DNA from 2 places in the Paraburkholderia sp. BR10141 genome. Region 2 is predicted to be linked to the other one. Evidence: riboswitches for the same ligand, from Rfam matches in the RefSeq annotation. Region 2 holds a riboswitch; the other holds the start of a gene.

Region 1 (12,082 bases), on a different contig from region 2:
CTTCCTGCGCCGCTGGTTGATCAGCCGCACGATATCGTTCGTCGGGCCGCTGGTGAGCAGGCGCGGGATGTCGTCGAGGTGGACCCATCGACACCTGGCTATCTCGCTGCTCGGCCGTGCCTTGGCCTGCCTGGGTATTTCACAGGAGAACACGTGATGGTGTTTCTGCTTGCCGCGAATGTCGAACAGGTACCTGGCCGACTTGCCCAGGAGCCGCGTCTCCTCCTTGAGTTCTCGAAGCGCGGCCTGCGTTAGATGCTCACCGCGCTTCAACATGCCACCCGGTAGAGCCCACTTCGACTGACTGCGTGCTACCAGGAGAATTCGCTTACCTCTACGGCAGATCACGGTGGCCCGTTTCTTCAACTCGAACTCCCACTTCGTTCCCGGGAGGCGCTTCTCGATGCATCCGCACAGCAACGCCTGACGTAGGTAAGCATCGTAATACAGAAAATCAGAAGGTCAACCTGCTGGCGACGCAAAGGCTGTCAACTTGTCAGAATTTGCACACTTCATCAAATCGTCACGAAGATCAGGTTGCCAACCGTCCGTATGGTATGGTTTGGGGCAACCTGTTTTCGTCAGACTCGAGGCTCGAATGGATATGGACGGTGACTGGCCTCTACCACGGCCGCGCACTCGCTTCAGAATCGATCGGCGACGCTCCGATGCGTCACTCACCAGCAAGACCTCCATCGCCAGCACCTTCTCATCATTGGCCATGCCAGTGGTCATCGAAGCGGTGCAAAGGACGAAAGCCCTGTCTTCAGGCGTCGACCCCGAAGCATTTCATCAGCTTCGGGTGGCCTTCAGAAAGCTTCGTGCATTGTATTGGGCGTACTCGCCCTGGCTCGGCGAGGAAGCCACCGCGCAGGCCAGCGAAGAATTCAAGCGTCTGGCCGCCGTAGCGGGCGGAACGCGCGACTGGGACATCGCCGGCGACCTCCTGGAAACCGCGCAGAAGTCAGACGCATCCATCGAACTGCTGGTGACCGCCGCGCGCGAGAAACGCGCGCAAGCGGTGGCGCATAGCCAGGCCATGATCAAGAGCGAAGCCGTCGAAGCATTTCTGAACGACGCGGTGCTTCGCGCGCAAACCACGCTGCAGTCGCGTTGCAGTGATCTTCCAATCCGCGCGTTTGCCAGGCAACGGGTCCGTATGGCGCAGCGCACGCTTCGAAAACGCAGCAGACGCGCCGCGCGAAGCGAGGCTGGCCACGAGGAAAGTCTGCATGACGTGCGCAAGGCCGGCAAAAAGCTGCGCTATCTGCTCGAGTTTTTTCAACCCGTCATCAAAGGCGACCACGATCGCACCATCAAGGAACTGACCTCCGTGCAAAAGACGCTGGGGGAATTCAACGACATTGCCGCGAGCGAAACCTTGATCCGCAACACCACATTCGACGAGGTGCCTGCCGACGTCGTCGAGAAGTCGTTGCAGTGGCTGGAAGAAAGGAAGTGCCAGCGAATAGACGTTGCCTCGCGGAGGGTGAGAGCCATTTCCGGCTGAACCGGCTGCGCCGCCGTCACTGGCAGGTCACGACGCTAACGGGCAGGTTCTCACTCGCCGTGCCGAGCCGCTCGCGCGATGCGGTGGTGATGGTACCGCCCGGCGGTATGCATGCCGATTGCCCCATTCCCCCGCCGCCTTCCGTTTGCGGCGCGCCGTGGTTGAACGACTGCCACGTGATGATGACCGATGCACCGCAGTTGTTGATCAGGTCGGTGTAGTCGAGACCCAGTTTGGCATTTTTCCCGCGATATTCCCGGTCGATGCAGTCTGTCGAAAGCTCGCTCGGCTCGAAGCCGGGTGAGGCGGCCGACACCGCACGATCGTCGGCGGCGTGGGCCGTGCCATGCACCAGAAGGATCAGGAACAGGACGGTAAGCTGGCTGTTAGCCAGATTGCGGGAAGCGCTCATTTCTTCCACCTCGCTTTCGGGTGCCGATCACCGTCAGTTAGCTTCCCGCAGAGGCAGGCGTCAAGCGTCAGGCGCCTGCGTACGTGGGCAAACAAACAGTGTCGCCCCCGAGCCGCAAGTTTTTACTAAGGAATTCGAAATGACCGGGACGATGCCCGGGATCCTCACAAGGCTTGCACCTGCACGACGGGTCCGGGCGCACCGCCCACGCTTGGCGCGATCACGAGATATCGTCGGCGGTCGGACACGCCGGGCGTGCCAGGCGCGACGACTTGTCGAATCTGGCCCAGCGTGTCGACGATTGCGGAGCCGGCCGGGTTGGCCTTGAAGCTTGCGAGGACGTCGATTTTGCCACTGCCGTCGGCGTGGTCCGAAAGTCCGAGGAAATACGGCTGGCCCGCCTGCAATCCCGTCACCGCCGCCTGCAGCACCTGCAGCACTCCCTGTTCGAACAACGCTACCGAAGTCGGCGCAGCGCCATGGTCGGCTGCGGCGCCACCCACCCGGATCAGCATGACATGCGTGGCCTCCCCCGCCGCGCCGAGCGGCTGCGTGTTGGCCGTGCCGTCGCCATCCGGCACGGCGTCGGGTACATACGCCACGGCTTGCGGCGCCTGGCCGACCGCAACCGTAGCGATGACCGTGTTGGTCAGCGTGTCGATTGCCGTCATCGCATCGCCGTTTTCGAGGCCCACGTAGACACGCGTGCCGTCGCCGGACGGCCAGATGCCGTGCGGCAGGCTGCCGACCGCAATCGTCGCTACCTGCGAAAAGTCGTCGGTGCGAAACACCTTGATCTGGTTCAGGCCGCCCACCGTCACGTACGCAAACATCCCGTGGGCGTTCTGCACGATGTTCACGTGATTGGTGATTGGCCCCGTGTCGAGCGTTTTCAGCAGCGCAAACGGCGGCCGGGCGTCGAATACCTGCGTCTTCCCCACATCCTTCAACGTGAACCAGACCTGCCGGCCATCCGGCGTCGCCGCGATGTTCGGGCAGAACGGGCTCGCCTGCGTGACGCGGGCCACGATCTTGTGATCGGCGACCGAAACGACGTCGGTTTCCGGGTTGAAGGACGAACAGATATACCCGTACTTTCCATCGGGCGAGAAGATCTGCATGCCCGGCCCGGCCGGCACGACAATGCGCGTCTTCTCTTCGAAGGTCTTGGCGTCGAGCACATCGACATAGTTCTCGCCGCGCACGGTCACCCACACCTCGTTGCCGTCGGGCGTGAAAAATGCCTCGTGCGGGGAGCGGCCCACATAGGTCACGTGCTTGACCGCATTGGTTTGCGTATCGATGAAGGTCACCGAGTTCGAGCCGATGGAGACGATGGCCAATGTGCGGTGATCCGGCGAAAAGCCCATCCCGTGCACGAGCAACTGACCGTGATAGAGCGGGCTGAAGTTGGCCGGGGTGGGCTCCCCGAGGCGGATGACACCGACCAGACGATTGGCCGCCGGATCGATGATCGACACGGTATTCGAAAACTGATCAGACGAATACACCCGGTCCCGATGGCTCACCGCAATATCGGCCGCCGCTAGCGAGCCGGGGACCTGCCCCGCCTCGGCGAGTGTCGTGGCGGCGAGCGCAGCGGCAGTCAGGGCCGCACCAAGCATGGCGTTGTATTTCATGACATTGTCTCCTGCGTCTTGATGCGAGCGGGTCAGTGGGACATCGGCGCCGGCGGCATGTTCGGGTCATGCACCGCGAGACGCATGGCAACGATCTCCTGCTGTTGCTCGACCACGATCTCCTGGGCGATCCTGCGTAGCTGTTCGTTGTGTCCGTGCCGCAATTCCGCCATGGCCATGTCGATGGCACCCTGGTGATGGGGAATCATTGTTGCGACGAAATCTCGATCGGTATCGCCTGTCGGCCTGGCCGCCATCCCGGCCATCATCTTCGTCATGGCCGCATCGTTCTCTGAGAGAAACGAGGCTTCGTCATCGCTGCGAGACGATCCCGCGTCACTCGCCGACGCGGCGCATAGAGCGGCCAGGGAAAGCGTGGCCGCAACGCTTGCCGTTGCCCGCAAAACGAGTCGAATTGCAGCGTTCATGACGTCCCCTCCGTTTTGGTCGAATCTCATTCGACATGAAGGCAAACAACGGACTCGCCGATTTACTCCATGCCGGGCGAAATCGATTTGCAGAGCGACGAGCCGCGAAACGTTGGCAAACGCTTCGCATCTCCCCTGTCTCGCGCGGGTCGTGTGGAATAACTTCGTCGATGACGTGTTCGTCCCGTGACATTCGCGTATGCGGGCGTACCATCATTGCACAACGCACGAAGGTCGCACGCGCGGGCCCGACCCATTCATTATTTGCCGGGCGCCGCATAGCAGATTAGCCGCGTCGCAGCAGTAAGGAGCGTTACATGGCCACGAGCATTGGGCTTCACGATCAAGGACGGCAACTGTTGCCGTTTCGCGAGTCGGTATTGGCGATGCTCGGCGTCGCTTCGGTTTCGATGCTGATCGCGCTCGACCAGACCATCGTCGGCACCGCATTGCCGCGCATCGTCGCGGAGCTCAAGGGCTTCGAACTCTATGCATGGGTCGCGACGGCCTACATGCTGGCGTCGGTCATCACGATTCCGATCTTCGGGCGTCTGGGCGATCTGTTCGGCCGCAAGCCCTTCATGCTGGCAGCCATCCTTCTCTTTACCCTCGCCTCGGTGCTCTGCGGGATCGCGACCAACATGCTGTTTCTCGTGCTCGCGCGCGGCCTGCAAGGCATCGGCGGCGGCATCATGATGGGGACGGTATTCGCGACCGTCGCCGACCTGTTTCCCGATCCGCGGCTACGCCTGCGCTGGCTGGTATTCGTCTCCTCCGCGTTTGGCCTGGCGAACGTGGTGGGGCCTACGCTCGGGGGCATGCTGACCCAGCACGGCAGCTGGCGCCTCGTGTTCTTCGTCAACGTGCCGGTGGGCGTGGCGGCGCTCTTCTTCGTGAATGCTTTCCTGCCGCATCTGCACCATGCCCGCGAAGGCGCGCGGCTGCGTCTCGACTGGCTCGGCGCTTGCGTCGTCGCCGTCACGTTCGGCGCGCTGCAGCTCGGCATCGAGCTTCTGCCGAGGCAAGGCTGGACGACTTCGACGATCGTGCTGGCCGCGATCGTGGTGGTCTGTTCGCTGACGCTTTTCTTCTGGGAAAAGCGCATGGGCTATCCGATCATCCCCGTTGACATGCTGCTCGACCGCAAACTCCGCCCGCTCTTTGCAATGTCGGTGCTCGGCGGATTTGCCTTGTTCTCGCTCGTTTTCTACGTGCCGCTGCTGTTCCAGGGCGGCTATGCGATGTCGCCGCGCGCCTCGGGCATGCTGATCACGCCGCTGCTGCTCGGCACAACGGTCGGCAGTTTCGTGAACAATCGCGTGGTCACGCGCATCCGGCGCGCCAATGCGATCCTTTACGTCGGCTTCGCGTTGGCGGCATTCGCGAGTCTGGCGGTGGTGGTGCTGCGAGGCAACGAGCCGCATCTCGTGTGGATGGCGTGCATGGGCGCGAGCGGCCTGGGGCTGGGCCTCGTGGGCACGAGCCTCACGGTCTGCTCGCAGCAGATCGTCTCGCGCGACCATCTCGGCGCCGCCACGGCGATGCTGCAATCGCTGCGCACATTCGGCGGCATGCTGGGCACGGCGATGACGGGCGCGTTGCTCGGCCACGTCTACACCATGGGCGTGAATCGCTCACTCGACTCGTATCAGGCGACGCAATGGTTCAGGTCGTTTGCGAGTCCCGAATTGCTCGTAGACCGCGCCGACCAGGCCGCGCTGATCAGCCGCCTCGTGAGCGCCGGGCATGCCGGCGACGCGATGATGAACTCCGCGCGCAGCGCGCTCGTGGATTCGATCCACATTGGCCTACTCGTCGCTGCCGTAGCCGCGCTGGCCGGCCTGTGTCTCGCGTGGTTCGTGCCGCCCGTGCGGGTCGGTTATCTCGAGGCGCAGCCGTAAATGGACGCCGCAAAATACTTCATACGCACTTCATTTCCATTGCCGTTTAACATCTGCGTAATAAATTGGTAATTAGGGAGTAATCGAGGGTAAGCATAATTCGCCGCCGTCAGTAGAAATAACCACACAGCATCAATCACGACGACGGAGCCCTCAGCATGCCCGCATCACGCCACCGAATTGCACTGCCGGTCTACCTGGCAGTGCTTACCAGCGTTGCCGCGCTGACCGCCTGTGGAGGCGGCAATAGCGATCCCGCCACCACCGCCGCGATTCCCGCGCCGCCAGCCGACCCCGGCTTCGTGGACAACGCACCGATTCCCGACGTACCGGCTTTTGTCGACAACATCGCGACCAACCAGCGCGGCGACGCGCGTTACGCCACGCTCGCGACGAATGCGGGCGTGCGCGTGGTGGCGCGCTTTCTCGATCTCTGGCAGCCGCTCACGCAGCTGGTGGACGCGGGCGTCTCCGCGCCCGCCAACGGCACATTCCCCGCGGTCGTGCAGTCGACGTGGACGGGCGTCCCCACCGACGGCACGCCCAACGGCACGATCCTCAACAGCACCGTGCTGAACGCGAACATCCAGTATGTCGTGACCGCGACGACCCAGCGCAGCCAGGCGCAGGCCGACGCGGCCTATTACGACGATCGCCGCGGCAAGGGCTACAGCGTGACCGACGGCATGGGGCCGCTCACCGCCGCCTGGCGCTCGGCTGCGCAGCAGACGACGAGCATCACGTCGATTCCCGCGGACGCGACCACGACGCTCTACAACGACTCGGGCAACAACACGGGCGTGGGCAGCACGAGCAACGCAACCTTCGGCAAGGTGGTCGACCTGCTCAACACGATGGGCAACAATGCTTCCACCGAGCCCGCCAAGCGCTTCTACAAATACGCGCGGCCGTTCCGATGGAGCACGAGCGTCGTGGTCGACCCCACGCTAGTGCCGGCCATCAGCACGACGCCGTCCACAGACGGCGGCTTCATCAGCGGCCACGAAGCCGAAGCCATGCGCGACGCGATGACCATGGCATACCTCGTGCCCGAGCGTTACCAGGAAATGGCGAGCCGCGGCCTCGAGCTCGGCGAAAACCGCATTCTCGCGGGCATGCATTCGCCGCTCGACGTGATCGGCGGCCGCATGTTCGCGCTGGCCGCCACTGCCGCGAATCTCTACGATCCCGCGAACGCCACGCTCAAGAGCGCGGCCTATGCGCAGGCGCACAGCGCGCTCGAACAGGCCACCGGCACGAGCGCCACGACCTTCCCCGCCTTCGCGCATTCGTCCACGACCGCGACCGACCGCTTTGCCGACTATGCGACCAACAAGTCGGAGTTCGCGCGCCGCATGACGTTCGGTTTCAGCCAGATCGAATCCACCGAAGCGCCGCCCGTCGTGCCCAAGGGCGCCGAGGTACTGCTCGAAACGCGCTTCCCGTACCTGAGCGCCGACCAGCGCCGCATCGTGCTGAAGACGACCGAAGTCGTCTCGGGCTATCCGGTCATGGACGACGCCGAGGGCTGGGGCCGTCTGAACATGTTTAGTGCTGCAGATGGTTATGGTGCGTTCAACGGCAATGTGATCGTGGCGATGGACGCGACCCAGGGCGGCTTCAACGCCGCCGACACCTGGCGCAACGACATCGCCGGCACGGGCAAGCTCACGCTGCAGGGCAGCGGCACGCTCACGCTTGCGGGCAATAACAGCTACACGGGCGGCTCACAGGTGAGCGGCGGCATGCTCGCTGCAGCGTCGACCACGGCCTTCGGCAACGGCGACGTGTACGTCGGGTCCGGCGGCGGCGTGACCGTGGCGACGAGCGCACCGTTGACGGTGGCGGGCAAGTACACGCAGCTCGACGGCACGACGCTCGAACTCGATATCGACGGCAACGGCGGCGGACGCCTGCGTGTGGGCGGCCAGCTCACGGTGGCGGGCGGCACGCTGCATGTGAAGTTCGTGAACGGCTATACGCCGAAAGCGGGCGACACGATCGACGTGATCGACGGCAACGGCGCATCGGTGAAATTCGCGACGGTCACGGTCGATGGCTTCAAGGCCACGCCGGTTTATTCTTCGACCGGCGTTTCGGTGAAGCTCTCGGCTTCGTGACGTAGCCACGCAGTATAAAGGCCCCGAATCGCAACGGTTCGGGGCCTTTTTTACGCATCAGAAGCGATGCCGGATGCCCGCGGCCACGAGCACCTGGTTGCGGCCGCCCGACGGGTCGCAGGTGTTGATCATCGCAAGCGCACCGGACGACGCGCGCTGATAGATCGCCTCGGTATAAACGTCCGTGCGTTTGGACAGTTGATAGCCGGCCTGCAGCGCGCCTTGATGCCAATGCGCGGAGGTCGCGCCCGTGTAGGCATACATGCCCGCCAGCGAGAACGCGGGCGTCACCTGCCATAGCGCATTCACTTCGTAATTGCTGAATGCGACCGAAGGCAAGGGCGCGCCGCCGTCGGCCTCGCTGACACGGGTATGAATGGAACGCGACCAGGCCGCGCCAAGCGTGACGTCGCCGAGCGCGTAGCTCATGCCCGCGCCGATGGTGTCTTCGCGCTGCACCGCGACCTCGGTCGGCACGAGGCCCGCACCCGGCAGCACCGATGTATCGTACGCACCCACCGAAGAGGCGCCGCGTCCGTTGATGTGCATCCACGCCACGCCTGCGCTGAACGGGCCGCCTTCGTAATGGACGCCGAAGCCGTAAGCGCGATTTTGCGCGAAGCGCCCCGCCTCGTTCGAAAACGCGTACATCGCGCCGGCGCTGAAACCACCGTACGTTGCGCTCGCGTACTTCACGGCGTTCGAGGCGAGCCACGAATTGTTGGCGTTGTCGTTGTCGAACGGATGCGCGAATGCCGTGCCGCCTGCGCCGCCCGTTAGTGTGAACGGGGCGAAGTAGTCGTGCATCGTGTCGTACTGGCGGCCCAGCGTAATCGTGCCGAGTCGTTCGGATTGCAGACCAACGTAGAACGGATGGTCGTTGAAGGCTTCGCCAGAGGTGGACGAGAAGCCGCGCTCGAGGCGAAAGATCGCGGCGTTGCCGCCGCCGAGGTCCTCAGTGCCCTGCAGGCCCCAGAAGCTGCCGTCGACAAGACCCGAGCCTGCACGATATTGGGTGCGGCCGCCAACGTCGCTGACATAGTCGACGCTCGCGTCCATCTCACCGTACAACGTGACCTGCTGCGCCGAGGCGCCAGCGCCGGTGAATGCCAATGCCGTCCCACCCAGGACGGCGAGAATGTTCTTGTTCATGAGTCTTCTTGTTTGTGTAGGTGGGATTGCGTGGACGAGCGCCGTCCGCCCCCGCTCGATGCGGCGAGGACGTAGCGAGGTCTGACTTCTGGCTCGATTGACCGCCGGTCACAGTGGCGCGACCGCGCCGGATTCTCACCGGCTTCCCTGCTGCGTTTCGCTTGTGCAGCGCCTACGCGCGAAAAACAGCCGCAAGGATAGCGTAAGTTGCGGGAGCAGCCAAACCGGGTGTTTTTGCCACACGACGCTCGTCAAAGGTTGACGCACCGATTGCGCGGCCCTTACCCTTGCGCCCTGATGGTTCCCGGCGACGGGATCAAAAGGGAACGCAGTGCAAGACTGCGGCTGCCCCCGCAACTGTAAGCGGCGAGTCCATGCCAGAGAAGGCCACTGGGAAACCGGGAAGGCCGGCTGCGGATGTCGACCCGCGAGCCAGGAGACCTGCCATCAACCGAGTCCAGCAGCCGCAGCGGGCGGGGATCCCCAATGCGCAAGCACCGCCCACGTGGCGATCGCCCGTTGCACGGACAGCCCGTATTTCAGGAGCTGTTTCCAGCCACCGCATCATGAAGTTTCGCCAATTCGTATTGACCTCCGCCGCGCTCGCCTGGGCGTGGCAAACCGCGCATGCCGCCGACGCCGCCAATGCATCGTCCGCCCAGGCGCCGCAGCAAGCCGGCGGCGACACCACGCTGCCCAATATCCTCGTCGTGGGCGACGCACAGCACCTGCCACAATCGTTCGATCAGCGCTATGCAACCACCCAGGTGCTCACGCGCCAGGACCTCGACCGCGTTTCCCCCGTCGACCCCAGCATCGCGCAGGCGCTCGCCACGCTGCCGGGTGTCACCGTCTCGCAGACCGGCGGCCCGGGGTCGTACACGGGGGTGAGCATTCGCGGCTCGTCGGCCGACCAGGTGGCCGTGTTCATCGACGGCATACGCATAGGCTCCGTCACCACGGGCACGGCCGAATGGGCCGATCTTGCGACTGCCTCGTTCGACCGGGTCGAGGTGATCTCCGGCCCCGCGGCCGCCTCGTTCGGCGCGGATGCCATGGGCGGCGTCGTGCAGCTCTTCACGCGCCATGCGTCGAACCAGCCGAACCAGACCACCGTCTCGTTCGGCGGCGGCTCGAACAAGACCTTCGACACGCAGGTGCGCACCTCGGGCACAATCCCATCGACAGGGCCGCTTTCCGCACTGAGCGGCCTCACCTACTCGCTGGGCCTGCACGACTACAACACGGCGGGCATCGACGCGACGCAGCCCGGGGCCTACGGCCACGAAGACGGCCGCAATCCATACCACGCGCAGAACCTGGACGCGCGCCTCGGCTACGCGCACGACAACTGGTCGATCTCGACCTTCGCGCTCTACCACCGCTCCGATCTCTCCTACGACAACGCGGGAGGCAACGACCGGCAGCGCGACACGCAGCTCACGACCGGTCTCGCGTTCCACCTCGACATCACGCCGACCACGCAGCTCGACCAGTCGGTGGGTTACGCGACGGATCGTCAGTTTCTCTATTCGAACGACCCGACGATCCCCTCCGACGAGATCGACTCGACGCGCTTTTCCACCTCCACGTCGATCACGCATCAGGAAAGAGGCCATACGCTCTTCGGCATGCCGCTCGACGGCGAGACCAAGCTCGCCTACGACTACACCCGCGAGCTGGCGTTCCTGCCCGTGGACGTGCCGGGCGGCCTGCCCGCGCGCAACGATTCGGCCGTGTCGATGCATCAGTCGTCCACGCTCGGACCCGTCACGCTGTTTCTGGCGGGGCGGCACGAAATCGTGCAGGGGCAATCGGTGAATACGGGCAACGTCGCGCTCTCGTGGGCCATCACGCCGGTCTACACGGCGCGCGTTTCGTACGGCAATGCGTTCCGCCTGCCGACGTTCAACGACCTCTACTATCCGGGCTACTCGAATCCCAACCTGCTGCCCGAGCGCAGCGACTCGGTCGAAGCCGCGCTCGATGCCACCACTTCCATCGGCACGTTCACGGCGGCCGTGTACGACACGCGCGTGCACGATCTCATCACGTACAACTCGCAGACCTTCCTGCCCGTGAACGTGGGCCGCGCGCACATTCAGGGTCTCGACCTCTCGTACAAGGGCACGCTCGGCCAGTACACGCCGGTGAGCCTTACGGTGGGGATTCTGAATCCGCAGGACGTGACCGACCAGACCTGGCTCAATCGCCGCCCGCGCCAGACGGTGAGCCTGAGCGTGGATCACACGTGGGACGAGTTCCAGCTCCACGCGCTCAGCACCGGCGTTTCGCTGCTGTATAACGGCTCGACGTTCGACGACCAGCTCAACACGATCTACCTTCCCTCGTGGACGACGGTGAGCCTGCGCGCGTCGTACAAGGTCAATGCGCATCTCGCGCTATCGGCCACGCTGGCAAACGTGTTCAACCGGCAGTATGTGACCGCCTACGGGTACAACACGCTGGGGCGCACGGCGTTTGGCAAGGTGACCTATACGTTCTGAGCGTTCTGAGCGTTGCGCTCGAGCGGGTGCTCATAAGTTTCTTGCGCACCCGCTCGCCTAGCCCTCGCGCTTCGGACGCCGCACCGCGCGAATCTTCCCACTGTTCCCGCCGCCGCAGAAAAACTGCTCGCCGCCATCGGACTCCAGCCCCGAAACGGCGGTGCCGGGCGGCATGTCGAGCTGTTCCAGCAGTTCGCCCGTGCCCGGATCGATACGCCGCAAATCGCTCTTGTCGCCTTCCCAGGTGCCGTGCCACAGTTCACCGTCCACCCACGTCACGCCGGTGACGAAGCGGCTCGATTCGAGCGTGCGCAGGATCGCGCCCGTCTGCGGATCGACCTGATGGATCTTGCGCTCGCGATACACCCCGACCCAGAGCGTCCCGTCCGCCCACGCGAGCCCCGAGTCGCCG
Region 2 (12,082 bases):
CGCCGGCGCGTCGCGCTGGGCACGAGCGCCGGCCCCATTGAAGGCTCGCGCGACTTCGCGTTCCGCTGGTTCATCGACCGCAACGCGCAAAACACGCGCTTTCGCTTCGTGCTCGGCACGACGTCCGATCTGCGCGCGCCGCTCATCGACCGTACCGACATCACGACGGGCGATGCGGTCGTGCGCGACCTGCCGAAGGGCGTCTACTACTGGACGGTGATCGCCGAGCAGTTCGACAACGGCCACTATTACCAGAAGGCCAGCCCGGTCCAGTCATTCAGGCTCGACTGGTGACTCGGCCGGACGAGGTGGAGCCCCGCATGAGCGTGAGGCCGCCCGCGCGCCTTGGCCGCTCCGTCGGGCGACGCTTCCTGTTCGAATGGGCCGGCGTGGGCTGCGCGGGCGTGGTCGTGGTCGTGCTCTGCGTGCTCTGGCGGCTCACGAGCGGCGCCGACCATCTCGTCTATGACCGCCTGCTCTCCGCGCGTGCGTTGCCGGTGTCGCCCGACATCGTGCTCGTGGAGATCGATAATGCGAGCGTCGCGGCGCTCGGGCGCTGGCCGTGGCCGCGCGAGCTGCATGCGCGGCTCGTCGATCAACTCGCGAAAGCGGGTGCCGCGGCCGTCGTCTACGACGTGCTGTTCACCGAATCGTCCCCCGACGACGCGCACTTTGCGCAGGCGCTGCACGCGCGCCCGTCGTTCCTCCCCATCCTGCTCACGCCCGCCGACGACACCGGTCACCGCGAGGCCGTGCGTCCGGTCGCGCCGCTCGCGCAGGCGGTCGCCGGCATGGGCCATATCAACCTCGAAGTCGATAGCGACGGCATCGTGCGCAGCGTCGCGCTGTTCGAAGGCGACGCGCAGCAGCGCTGGCCGCAACTGATGGTGCCGGTCTGGCGGGCGGTGCGCAGCGGCGCGGTGAAGCTCGCGCACGGCATGCCCGCCACCGCGCAGCGCGATGATGTGCTGCATGCGGCGGCGCCGGGCAGCGAGGCGCGTTTCCTGATTCCGTTCGGCGCAAATTCCCAGGCGTTCCACAAGGTCTCGTTCGCCGACGTGCTCGATGGCCGCGTGCCGCCCGAGCAGTTGCGCGGGCGCGTGGCCATCGTCGGCGTCACGGCCTCGGGGCTCTACGACCGCTTCGCCACGCCGCTCTCGGGTACGCTCGGGCCGCTGCCCGGCGTGTACATCCACGCCATCGTGCTCGACACGCTGCTCAACGGGAGCGCCATCCAGCCCGCGCCGCCGGTCATGGTCGTGTTTGCCTCGCTCGCGCCGCTCGCGGTGCTGCTGGCGGGTTTTCTCGTGCTCTCGCCGTTGCGCACGCTGCTGCTGCTCGCGTTCCTGATCGCCGTGTCGCTCGGTGCGAGTGCGGGCATGCTGCACGCGCGCCTCTGGCTCCCGCCCGTGCCAGCGATCGTCGCGCTGCTCATCGTCTATCCGGTGTGGAGCTGGCGCCGCCTCGAGATGACGATGGCTTACCTGCGCAAGGAACTGCGCCAGCTTGCCGACGAACCCTACCTGCTGCCCGAGGCGCCTACGCCGCGCCGCGAATTCGCCGGCGACGCGCTCGCCCAGCAAATGGCGCTCATGGCGCAGGCCGCGCAGCGGCTGCAGGACATGCGCCGCTTCGTATGGGATAGCCTCGATTCCGTGCCGGAGCCGATTCTCGTGGCCGATCTGCGCGGTGTCGTGCTGATCGCGAATCATGCTTCGCGTGCGTATCTCGAGCGCCTGAACGTGAGCGCCGCGGAAGGGCGCCGGATGCAGGACGTGTTCGGCGACCTCGCGCTCGTCAAACCGATCGACCCGGCGCCCGACGCGATGGCGTTTGCGCACGCGCATTGGCCCGCGCCGCTCGACCCGGCGCGCGACGAGTTCGCCGAGTTGATGGAACGCGGCGTGGAAGTGCGCGCGCGCGACGGCAGCGACTATCTGCTGCGCTACGCGTGCTGTACGAACGCGCAGGGACAGGCGGTGGGCTGGATCGCGGGTCTCGTCGACGTGACGGAGCTGCACGACGCCGAACGCCAGCGCGAGGACGCGCTGCGCCTGCTGTCGCACGACATGCGCTCGCCGCAGGCCTCGATCGTCGCGCTCGTCGAGACGGAGCGCGAGCGCGGCACGCTTGGCTCCGAGCCCGTGCGCGGCGTGATGGAGCGCATCGAGCGCTACGCGCGCCGCTCGCTCAAGCTCGCCGACGACTTCGTGCAGCTCGCGCGTGCCGAGTCGCAGGTGTACGCGCTCGAGCCCACCAGCCTCGCGGAGCTGGTGATCGACGCGAGCGACGAAGTGTGGCCGCAGGCGCACGCGAAGCGCATCCAGATCGACACCGTGTTCGAAGGCGAGCAGATGGGCTGGATCAACGCCGACCGCTCGCTCATGACGCGCGCGCTCGTGAACGTGCTGAACAACGCAGTGAAGTACAGTCCTGCGGATACGCGCATCGTCTGCACCGTCGCGCTGGACGACCGCGTTCCGCCGCGCGTGGTCTGCTCGATTCGCGATCAGGGCTACGGCATCGCGCAGGAAGATCAGGCGCGGCTGTTTCAGCCGTTTCAGCGCTTTCATGCGGAACAGCGGCCCGAGGTGAGCGGCGCGGGGCTCGGCATGGCGTTCGTGAAGACAGTCGTGACGCGCCACGGCGGCGACGTCCTGCTGGAGAGCGAGCCAGGCAAGGGCACCGTGCTGACGATGTCGCTGCCCGCGATCGGCGCGCCGGTTTGAGTCGTGCCGTGTCGTTCCTGCTGCGCATGCATGAATAACCCGAATGCCGTTGGCCGTATGCCGGCGGCAACCCGATGGAGTGTTTCGTGAAGACCTTGCTGTCGATCTGTCTGCTACCGACGCTCGTCGCCCTTGCCGGATGCGCGGGCGTGACGACCGACGTCGCGGCCACAGGCGCGCTGCCCGCAACGGCTGCGACCAGCCAGCCCGCGACCTACCGTTTTGCGCCAACGCCGGCCCAGGCCGATGCGGGCGAGATCCTCCCGTACCAGGCGTTGCTGAGCGACGGTCTCGCGCAGCGCGGCTTCAAGGCAGGCGCGCCCGAGGCGGCGCGCTATCTCGTCTCGGTGGCGTGGGACACGCATCCCGCCGAGGTGAAAGTCGTGGACGCTAGCTGCGGCGCCGGCTGCGCGCCGGCCGAGGGACCGTCGTTGCCATGGTTCGGGCGGCCCTACGTGCACACGCTGACGCTGCGTTTTTTCGCGTTGCCCGATGGTAACGAGGTCTACAAGGTGAGCGCCGTGAAGCGCGACCGCAACGCCGACGCCCGCGAGGCCGTGCCGTATCTCGTGGCGGGCGCACTGGCGCGGCTGCCGTACGCGGGCGCGCCGCAATGGCGCGTCAAGCTGAAGGGTCCGGTCAGCGCCGGCACGGCGGATCAAGCGCCGGGCATGCCGGAAGTGCTCTCCGTCTCACCCGTCAATCAGCAGTAGTTCAGGGCAACTTTCCGGGGGTGTCCGGCGCCGCTTCGGGCACGCTCGCCGGCTCGTCCTGCGGCCAGCGGTTTTCGAACACGCATTCGCCAAGCGGCTTGCGTTCGGCCCACTTCTCCATTTCGAGCATCGGCTGCGGGTAGAACGCGTCGACCTGACCCACGCAGAGGATCGCCACCGGCTTGGCGCCGGGCGGCATGGCGAGCAGGGTGCGCACCTCGTCGACGTCGAAGATCGACACCCAGCCCATACCGAGCCCTTCGGCGCGCGCCGCGAGCCACATGTTCTGGATCGCGCACGCCACGGAGGCGAGGTCCATCTCGGGCAGCGTGCGGCGGCCGAAGACGTGGGTTTCGCGGCGGTCCATCAGCGCGACCACGAGCACCTCGGCGCAATCGCGCATGCCTTCCACCTTGAGCTTCATGAACTCGTCGCGGCGTTTGCCCAGCGCATCGGCGGTTGCAATGCGCTCACGCTCGACCGTCGCGTGCAACTGCTCGCGCACCGAATGGTCCGTGATGCGCACGATCCGCCACGGCTGCATGAAGCCCACGCTCGGCGCGTGATGCGCGGCGTCGAGCAGGCGCGCGAGTGTCGCGGGATCGATCTTGCCCGGTGCGAAGTGCCGCATGTCGCGGCGCTCGTAAATCGCGCGGTAGACCGCCGCGCGTTCGGCTTCGTCAAAGGGCTGTGCCATGGAAGAGTGCGGCCGCGAAAGCCGGGTTTGAGGGCCAGTAAGCGTGCATATAGGTGGCCGCGATCGAGCCGTGCCGGTACAGCGCCTCGCCGGGCGCGCCGGTCTGTGCGTGGTGTGCCGTGAGCGCGGGCGCCAGCGGCGTGGCGACGCGCGAATAGTGAAACGTGTGGCCGCGTAGCGCGCCATGCGCGCCGTCGAGCTGCTGCATGCCGAGCGCCGCGAAACGCTTTTGCATGACCGCCTCGCCGGGAAGCAGGCCGAGCATCGGCGTGCGCGTGCCTTCCACGTCGGTCAGTGCATCGAGCAGATAGAGCATGCCGCCACATTCAGCGACGAGCGGCTTTCCCGCGGATACATGCGCGCGCAACGAATTCGCGGCCTGCGTATTGTGCGCGAGCGTCGAGGCATGCAGCTCGGGATAGCCGCCTGGCAGAAAGATCGCGTCGGCGCTGGCGGGCGCGAGTTCGTTTGCGAGCGGCGAGAAGTAGCTCACGCTCGCGCCCAGCGTTTCGAGCAGCGCAATGTTCGCCGGATAGAGAAACGAGAATGCGGCGTCGCGCGCAATGGCGATATGGCGGCCTTCGAGCCGGTGCGCAATCGCTTCGTCATGCGAAGGATCGGCGAATGCCACCGCAGGCGGCAATTCGGCGAGCGCGGTTTGCGCGAGCGCGTCGGCGGCGCGTTCGATGCGCGCGTCGAGGTCGTCGATCTCAGCGGCCTGATGCAGGCCGAGATGGCGATCGGGCAGCGCCATCGTTGCTTCGCTCGCAACATGCCCGAGCCAGCGTACGTCGGCGGGCAACGCCTCCTGCAGCATCTGCGCGTGACGCGCCGAGCCCACGCGGTTCGCCAGCACGCCATGAAAGGGCACTTCCTGCCGAAAATGCGCGAGACCGAACGCGATCGCGCCGAAGGTCTGCGCCATCGACTTCGCGCTGACGATGGCGGCCACCGGCACGCCAAACTCGGTCGCGAGATCGGCGCTGCTCGGCGTGCCGTCGAACAGGCCCATCACGCCTTCGATAAGGATCAGGTCGGCGTTGCGCGCGGCCTGCGCGAGCAGGGCGCGGCACGCTTCTTTGCCCACCATCCACAGGTCGAGCGAGAGCACGGGCGCGCCGCTCGCGCGTGCGAGGATCATCGGGTCGAGAAAATCCGGCCCGGTCTTGAAGACGCGCACGCGTCGGCCCGCGCGCCGATGCAGTCGCGCGAGGCCAGCCGTGAGCGTGGTCTTGCCCTGGCCCGAAGCGGGCGCGCTGATGAAGAGCGCGGGGCAGGCAACCGTTGCGCTCATGCGCTTAAAACTCCACGCCCTTTTGCGCCTTCACGCCTTGCTCGCGATACGGATGCTTCACGAGGCGCATTTCCGTGACGAGGTCGGCCGCTTCGATCAGGGCGTCGGGCGCATGGCGACCCGTCACGACCACGTGCACGTGCGGCGCGCGCGAGGCGATCACACCGAGCACTTCGTCGAGCGGCAGGTACTCGTATTTGAGCACCGTGTTGAGTTCGTCGAGGATCACCATGGCGTACTCGCCGCTCTCGATCATGCGCTTCGCTTCGTCCCAGCCCTTGCGCGCGGTGGCGATGTCGCCGTCGCGATTCTGCGTGTTCCAGGTGTAGCCGTCGCCCATCGTCACGAACTCGCAGTGCGCAACGCTGCCGAGGAAATCGCGTTCGGCCGTGTGCAGCGCGCCCTTGATGAACTGCACGACGCCTAGCTTCATGCCGTGGCCGAGCATGCGCACGGCCATGCCGAACGCGGCCGTGCTCTTGCCCTTGCCGTTGCCGGTGTTGACGATCAACAGGCCCTTTTCGTGCGTCGCGGCGGCCTGCTTCTTCTCGTGGCCTTCGCGGCGGCGTTGCGTCATGCGTTGGTGCGATTCGGGATCGGTTTTCATCATCGGGATTGGTTTGGTTGCGGCGCTATCGCGTCCGCATTTGCGTCGTTTGGCAGAATGCCTGCGATTGCGACCGTCACGCCGTCGAGCGCCAGCTTGCCGCGCACGAGAGGAGCGCCCCCCGCCGCCAGACGCGCGCAGGGTTCGCACACGCCGTCTACGCCGAACTGCGCTTGCGCGGCTGCGGAGGGCGGCGCCAGTATCGGTGTCGCGGCGAGTTGCTCCCGCGTGTACGTCTGAAGCGGCAGCGCATGTGCCGCGCAAAACGCCTGCAAGCCGGGTTCGCCGGCTTTTGCATCGAGCGTTGCCACGGCCGTTACGCTGTCGACCGGCCACGCGCCGAGCGCAGCGCGCACCGCGGCTTCGACCTGCGCGAGCGTCACGCCGCGCCGGCAGCCGATGCCGAGCGCAAGCGGCGGCACGCGCTGCGCGGGTTCCGGCGTGGCTTCGAATGAGGCTGCGCCCGAGGCGCGATTTTCGGCAGGATTCACGGCGAGGGCGTCGATCGAAGGCGTGACCGCAGGGGCAAAACGAGCAAAAGCGTCGCGTTCCGGCGGGCGCCGGATGCGCGCTACGATAGCACACGCTTTTGCGGCTTCCCACGCCTTCCTTGACGCACGGGCCCCCCGCGCCTACACTCGCACGCACTCTGGTGCTCGCGCGCGCGATTCACAATGCGCGCGCAGTTAAACGGGAATCAGGGAGCCATCCCGCCTCGGGCGTGGCCAACCTGAACTGCACCCGCAACGGTACAACGAGCGCGGCGTTCGCACGAATGCCGCAAACCGCTTCCATGCTTTACGCAGTCCACGCCACTGTGCAAGCCGGCCGCAAGGCCGCTCGCGCGGGAAGGCGAAGCGGTGTTTCGTCAGTCCGGATACCGGCCAGATACGTGGGATTCGCGCTGCGGGGATGCGGTGCCGGGTCCGTGATTTTCATGCGTCAGCCGGGCGAGGCCCGGGTGCGTTTCTGGTCGTTCGTCCCCTGCAGGTTGTTGAATCGTTGCGCGTGACAGCGTCTCCATGGATACGCGCGTGTGCGCAACACGGCACCCGCACGAACGGCAGGCGCGACGCACCATGCCCCTCGATACGGCCTGGCGCCGAAGGAGCACTTCATGCAAATGCGCAAGATTCCGGTCACGATCGTGACGGGCTTTCTCGGCAGCGGTAAAACCACGTTGCTGCGTCACATTCTCCAGCACGCGGGCGGCCTGCGCGTCGCGGTCATCGTCAACGAATTCGGCGAACTCGGTATCGACGGCGAGATTCTGCGCGGTTGCGGCATTGGCTGCGACGAGAACGGCAACGAAACGGAAGGCCAGCTCTACGAACTCGCGAACGGCTGCCTTTGCTGCACCGTGCAGGAAGAGTTCTTCCCCGTGATGGAGAAACTGCTCGAACGCCGCGGCGATGTCGATCACGTGCTGATCGAAACTTCGGGTCTCGCGCTGCCCAAGCCGCTCGTGCAGGCGTTCAACTGGCCGTCGATCCGCAACGCGTTCACCGTCGATGCGGTCGTGACCGTGGTGGACGGCCCCGCCGCCGCGAGCGGCCAGTTCGCCGAAAATCCGCAGGCCGTGGACGCGCAGCGCCGCGCCGATCCGAATCTCGATCACGAGTCGCCGCTGCACGAGTTGTTTGAAGACCAGCTTTCGGCGGCCGACCTCGTCATTCTCAACAAGACCGATCTGCTGGACGTAGCGGGCCAGGACGCGCTTATTGCCGAGCTGCGCGAAGAGCTGCCGCCGCAGGTGAAGATCGTGCGCGCGCAGCACGGCAAGCTCGATCTGCATACGCTGCTCGGGCTCGAGGCGGCCTCCGAGGAGAGCATTCATCTGCGGCACGACCATCACGGTTCCGCCGACGATCCCGATCATCATCATGACGAGTTCGATTCGGTTGTGGTGTCGGGCAATGCGGCTTCGCGCGAGAGCGTGATCGAGGCGCTGCAGCAACTCGTCGATGCGCACACGATCTATCGCGTGAAGGGTTTTGCCGCGTTGCCGGGCGCGCCCATGCGCCTCGTGATTCAAGGCGTGGGCCGTCGCTTCGACAGCTATTTCGACCGCCGCTGGAACGCGCAGGAAAGCGCGGCGCAGCCGCTTGCGAGCCGCTTCGTGCTGATCGGAGAGGATCTCGATGGCGCGACGCTGCAAGCGGCCTTCGATGTCGCGTTGGCGAATGTGCAGACCGCGGGCGCGAAGTGAGCGCACCCAGCTAGACGAGGCCGTCCCATGCATTTGCTGCGCACTACGCCTGGCGGCTTCGTCGACGACACGCAGGGCGTTATCCGGATCGACCAGCAGCCCGCCGAGATCGTCGTGCTCAGTTCGGCCGACACGACGCTCGCGCTGCTTGCGAGCGTCGTGCCGCGCCTGCCCGCAGGTTTTCCGAGCGTGCGGCTTGCGAACGTTACGTATTTGCGCCAGCCCGCGTCGGTGGACTTCTACGTCGAAGATGTCTTGCAGCACGCGCGCGTGGTGGTGGTCGATCATCTGGGCGGCGAAACGTACTGGCCATATGGCATCGAGCAGGTCGTCTCGCTAGCCGAGCGCCGCGGGCAACTGCTCGCGATGTTTTCGGGCGACTTGCAGGAAGACCCCAATCTCATCGCGAAGAGCCGCGCCGAGCCCGAGTTTTGCCGCTTGCTGTGGCGTTATCTGCGCGAAGGCGGCGCGGCCAACGCCGAATCGTTCCTGCGTGCGCTCGCGTGGCGCGCATTCGACTGGGGCAGCGAGCCTGCGCCGCCCATTGCGTTGCCCGCCGCTGCGCTCTATTGCCCGCAGCGCGACGTCGCGACCATCGACGAATGGCGCGCGCGCTGGCAACCTGGCGCGCCGGTCGTCGCGCTGCTGTTTTACAAGGCGCATCTGCAGGCGGCGAACACCGCCGCTTTCGATGCCCTCATCGACGCGCTGCTCGCGCGCGGCCTGAACCCGCTGCCGCTTGCGATCACGTCGCTCAAGGACACTTTGAGCCGCGACGTGCTCGATCAACTGGCGGCCGAGCACGACGTCTCGCTCGTGCTGAATACCACGGCCTTCGCGGCTTCGTCGCTCGACGACCCCGAACCGATCGCGCTCGCCGGCGACGCGCCCGTGCTCCAGGTGATCCTGAGCGGCGGCAATCGCGAAGACTGGGTGAAGGACAATCACGGCCTGAATTCGCGTGACATCGCCATGCATATCGCGCTGCCCGAAGTGGACGGCCGCGTGATTACGCGTGCGATCAGCTTCAAGGGCCTCGCATACCACTGCAAAGAGACGCAGGTCGATGTCGTGCGCTATCAGCCCGATGCCGAGCGCGTGGCGTTCGTCGCCGAACTGGCGCGCCGGTGGTGCCGTCTGCGCAGCCTGCCGAACGCGGAGAAGAAACTCGCGCTCGTGCTCGCGAACTATCCGATGAGCGAAGGGCGCATTGGCAACGGCGTGGGACTCGACACGCCGGCCTCGGTGGTCGGCATCCTGCGCATGCTGCGTGACGAAGGCTATCGTGTGGCCGATCTGCCCGAAGACGGCGACGCGCTCATGCGCATCCTCACGCAGGGCGTGACGAACGATCCCGACACCCGCGCGCTGCGTCCCGCATGGCAGAGTCTTTCCCTCGATGATTACCGCGCGCGCTTCTCGCAGTTGCCCGCCGAGGCGCAAAACGCGCTGATCGCGCGCTGGGGCGTGCCGGAGGACGACCCCACCGTGCGCCGCGGCCGCTTCATGATTGCGGGCTGGCGCTGTGGCCAGGTGTTCGTGGGCATTCAGCCTTCGCGCTCGCGCGGCGACGACACCTACGCGAACTACCACGACGCCGAACTCGTGCCGCCGCACGCGTATCTCGCGTTTTACTTCTGGCTGCGCGAGACCTTCGGCATCGACGCCATCGCGCACGTGGGCAAGCACGGCAACCTGGAGTGGCTGCCGGGCAAGAGCGTGGCGCTCGCCGACACCTGCTGGCCCGACATGGCGCTCGGGCCGCTGCCGCATCTGTACCCGTTCATCGTCAACGATCCGGGCGAGGGGAGCCAGGCCAAGCGCCGCGCCCAGGCCGTGATCATCGATCACCTGATGCCGCCGCTCACGCGCGCCGAAAACTACGGGCCGCTGCAAGACCTCGAACGTCAGGTCGATGAGTATTACGAAGCATTGATGGTGGACCCGCGCCGCGCGAAGCTGCTGCGCAAGACCATACTCGCGATCATCATCGAGCATCGGCTGCACGAGGAATTGAGCGTCGCCGCGCCGCAGGATCAGGCGGGCGAAGACGAATTGCTCACGCGCGCCGACGCTTACCTGTGCGAGCTGAAGGAAGCGCAGATTCGCGACGGCCTGCATACGTTCGGCGAATCGCCGCAAGGCCAGCAGCGGTGCGACACGCTGCTCGCGCTCGGACGATACGCATGCGGGGACGGGCAGGGCGCGAACGCAGGTCTCATCGATGCGCTCGCGGGAGACCTGCGCATCGATCACCTCGTCGATCCGGCCACGGTCGATTGGGCTGCGCCGTGGCAAGGCCCGCGTCCACCACGGCTCGCAGCGGTGAGCGATACGCCATGGCGTCATGCGGGCGACACGCGCGAACGCCTGGAAATGCTCGCGGCCACGCTGATCGAAGACATTTGCTCAGGTCAACGAAGCGATGCGGAGACTGCGTCGCTTCCCCACGCGACCCAGGTGCTTGCGCGCCTGCGCGACGACGTGCTGCCGCGCCTCGACGCCTGCGGCCCCGAAGAGATGCGCCAGCTGCGTCGTGGCTTCGAAGGCCGCTTCGTGCCGCCAGGCCCGAGTGGTTCGCCCTCGCGCGGCCGCCCCGATGTGCTGCCCACGGGCCGCAACTTCTATTCCGTCGATACGCGCGCCATTCCGACGCAAGCAGCGTGGGCGCTCGGCATGAAATCGGCGCATCAACTCATCGAGCGCCATCTGCAGGAGCACGGCGACTACCCGCGCGCCATTGGGCTTTCGGTCTGGGGCACGGCGACGATGCGCACCGGCGGCGACGACATCGCCCAGGCGTTCGCGCTGATCGGCGTGCGGCCGAAGTGGGCCGCCGGCAGCCAGCGCGTGACCGACTTCGAGATCATGCCGGTCGAGGCGCTGGACCGGCCGCGCATCGACGTGACGCTGCGCGTATCGGGCTTTTTCCGCGACGCGTTTCCCAACGTCATGCATCTGTTCGACGCCGCCGTGCAGGCGGTGGCCGATCTCGACGAGCCGGAGCACCAGAACCCGCTGCGCGCACGCGTGCTGCGCGAGCGCGATGCGCTGGTCGCGAACGGCATGGCCGCCGACGAGGCGCGACGCCGCGCGGGCTGGCGTGTCTTCAGCGCGCGCCCCGGCGCGTATGGCGCGGGCTTGCAGTCGTTGATCGACCATCGACAGTGGCAGACCGACGCCGATCTCGCGAACGCGTACCAGGCGTGGGGCGGTTACGCCTACGCACAAAAGAGCGCGGGCGACGAGGCGAGCGAGGCGTTCCGCGCGCGACTCGCGACACTCGACGTGGTCCTGCAGAACCAGGACAACCGCGAACACGACCTGCTCGACTCGAACGACTACTACCAGTTCCAGGGCGGCATGGCCGTGGCGTCGCGGCATTTTTCGCAGGCGCAGCCCGCGCTCTATCACGCGGACCACAGCAACCCCGCCGCGCCGCGCATTCGTCCGCTGCACGAAGAGATTGCGCGCGTGATCCGCTCGCGCGTGGTGAACCCGAAGTGGATCGACGGCGTGAAGCGCCACGGTTATAAGGGCGCGGCGGAAATGGCGGCGACCGTGGATTACCTGTTTGGCTATGACGCGACTGCGCGCGTGGTGGGAGATCATCAGTACGCGCTCGTCGCGAACGCCTACGTGCACGACGACGACACGCGCGAATTCATGCAGCGCCACAATCCGCACGCGCTGCATGCCGTGTGCGAGCGCCTGCTCGAAGCGATCCAGCGCGGGCTCTGGCAGGAGCCGGGCGAGCATCGCGCACAACTCGAACACCGTCTGCTCGAAACCGGGCAGCATCTGGAAGGATCAGGACCATGAGCGCAGCGGCC

What was found. A riboswitch is a leader RNA that binds a small molecule or an ion and turns the genes downstream of it on or off. The one in region 2 is predicted to bind cobalamin.
Region 1: it holds a riboswitch for cobalamin, as region 2 does, so the genes downstream of both, ACOJB8_RS04500 (TonB-dependent receptor domain-containing protein) here and cobW (cobalamin biosynthesis protein CobW) in region 2, are expected to answer to the same signal.

What each region holds. Positions count from the first base shown of each region.
Region 1 covers NZ_JBMIQH010000002.1:403,582-415,663, reverse strand. Annotated here, with positions in the region: gene ACOJB8_RS04540 (NUDIX hydrolase) at 1-366, opposite strand, end outside; gene ACOJB8_RS04535 (CHAD domain-containing protein) at 599-1,510, shown strand; gene ACOJB8_RS04530 (hypothetical protein) at 1,527-1,922, opposite strand; gene ACOJB8_RS04525 (YncE family protein) at 2,087-3,562, opposite strand; gene ACOJB8_RS04520 (DUF305 domain-containing protein) at 3,595-3,990, opposite strand; gene ACOJB8_RS04515 (MFS transporter) at 4,308-5,891, shown strand; gene ACOJB8_RS04510 (acid phosphatase) at 6,050-8,011, shown strand; gene ACOJB8_RS04505 (porin) at 8,069-9,163, opposite strand; cobalamin riboswitch at 9,221-9,354, opposite strand; cobalamin riboswitch at 9,445-9,626, shown strand; gene ACOJB8_RS04500 (TonB-dependent receptor domain-containing protein) at 9,730-11,670, shown strand; gene ACOJB8_RS04495 (glutamine cyclotransferase) at 11,728-12,082, opposite strand, start outside.
Region 2 covers NZ_JBMIQH010000009.1:157,085-169,166, reverse strand. Annotated here, with positions in the region: gene ACOJB8_RS15290 (FecR family protein) at 1-294, shown strand, start outside; gene ACOJB8_RS15285 (CHASE2 domain-containing protein) at 321-2,729, shown strand; gene ACOJB8_RS15280 (DUF4136 domain-containing protein) at 2,816-3,442, shown strand; gene bluB (5,6-dimethylbenzimidazole synthase) at 3,444-4,139, opposite strand; gene ACOJB8_RS15270 (cobyrinate a,c-diamide synthase) at 4,123-5,433, opposite strand; gene cobO (cob(I)yrinic acid a,c-diamide adenosyltransferase) at 5,438-6,040, opposite strand; gene ACOJB8_RS15260 (cobalamin biosynthesis protein) at 6,040-6,531, opposite strand; cobalamin riboswitch at 6,674-6,942, shown strand; gene cobW (cobalamin biosynthesis protein CobW) at 7,158-8,249, shown strand; gene cobN (cobaltochelatase subunit CobN) at 8,277-12,071, shown strand; gene ACOJB8_RS15245 (ATP-binding protein) at 12,068-12,082, shown strand, end outside.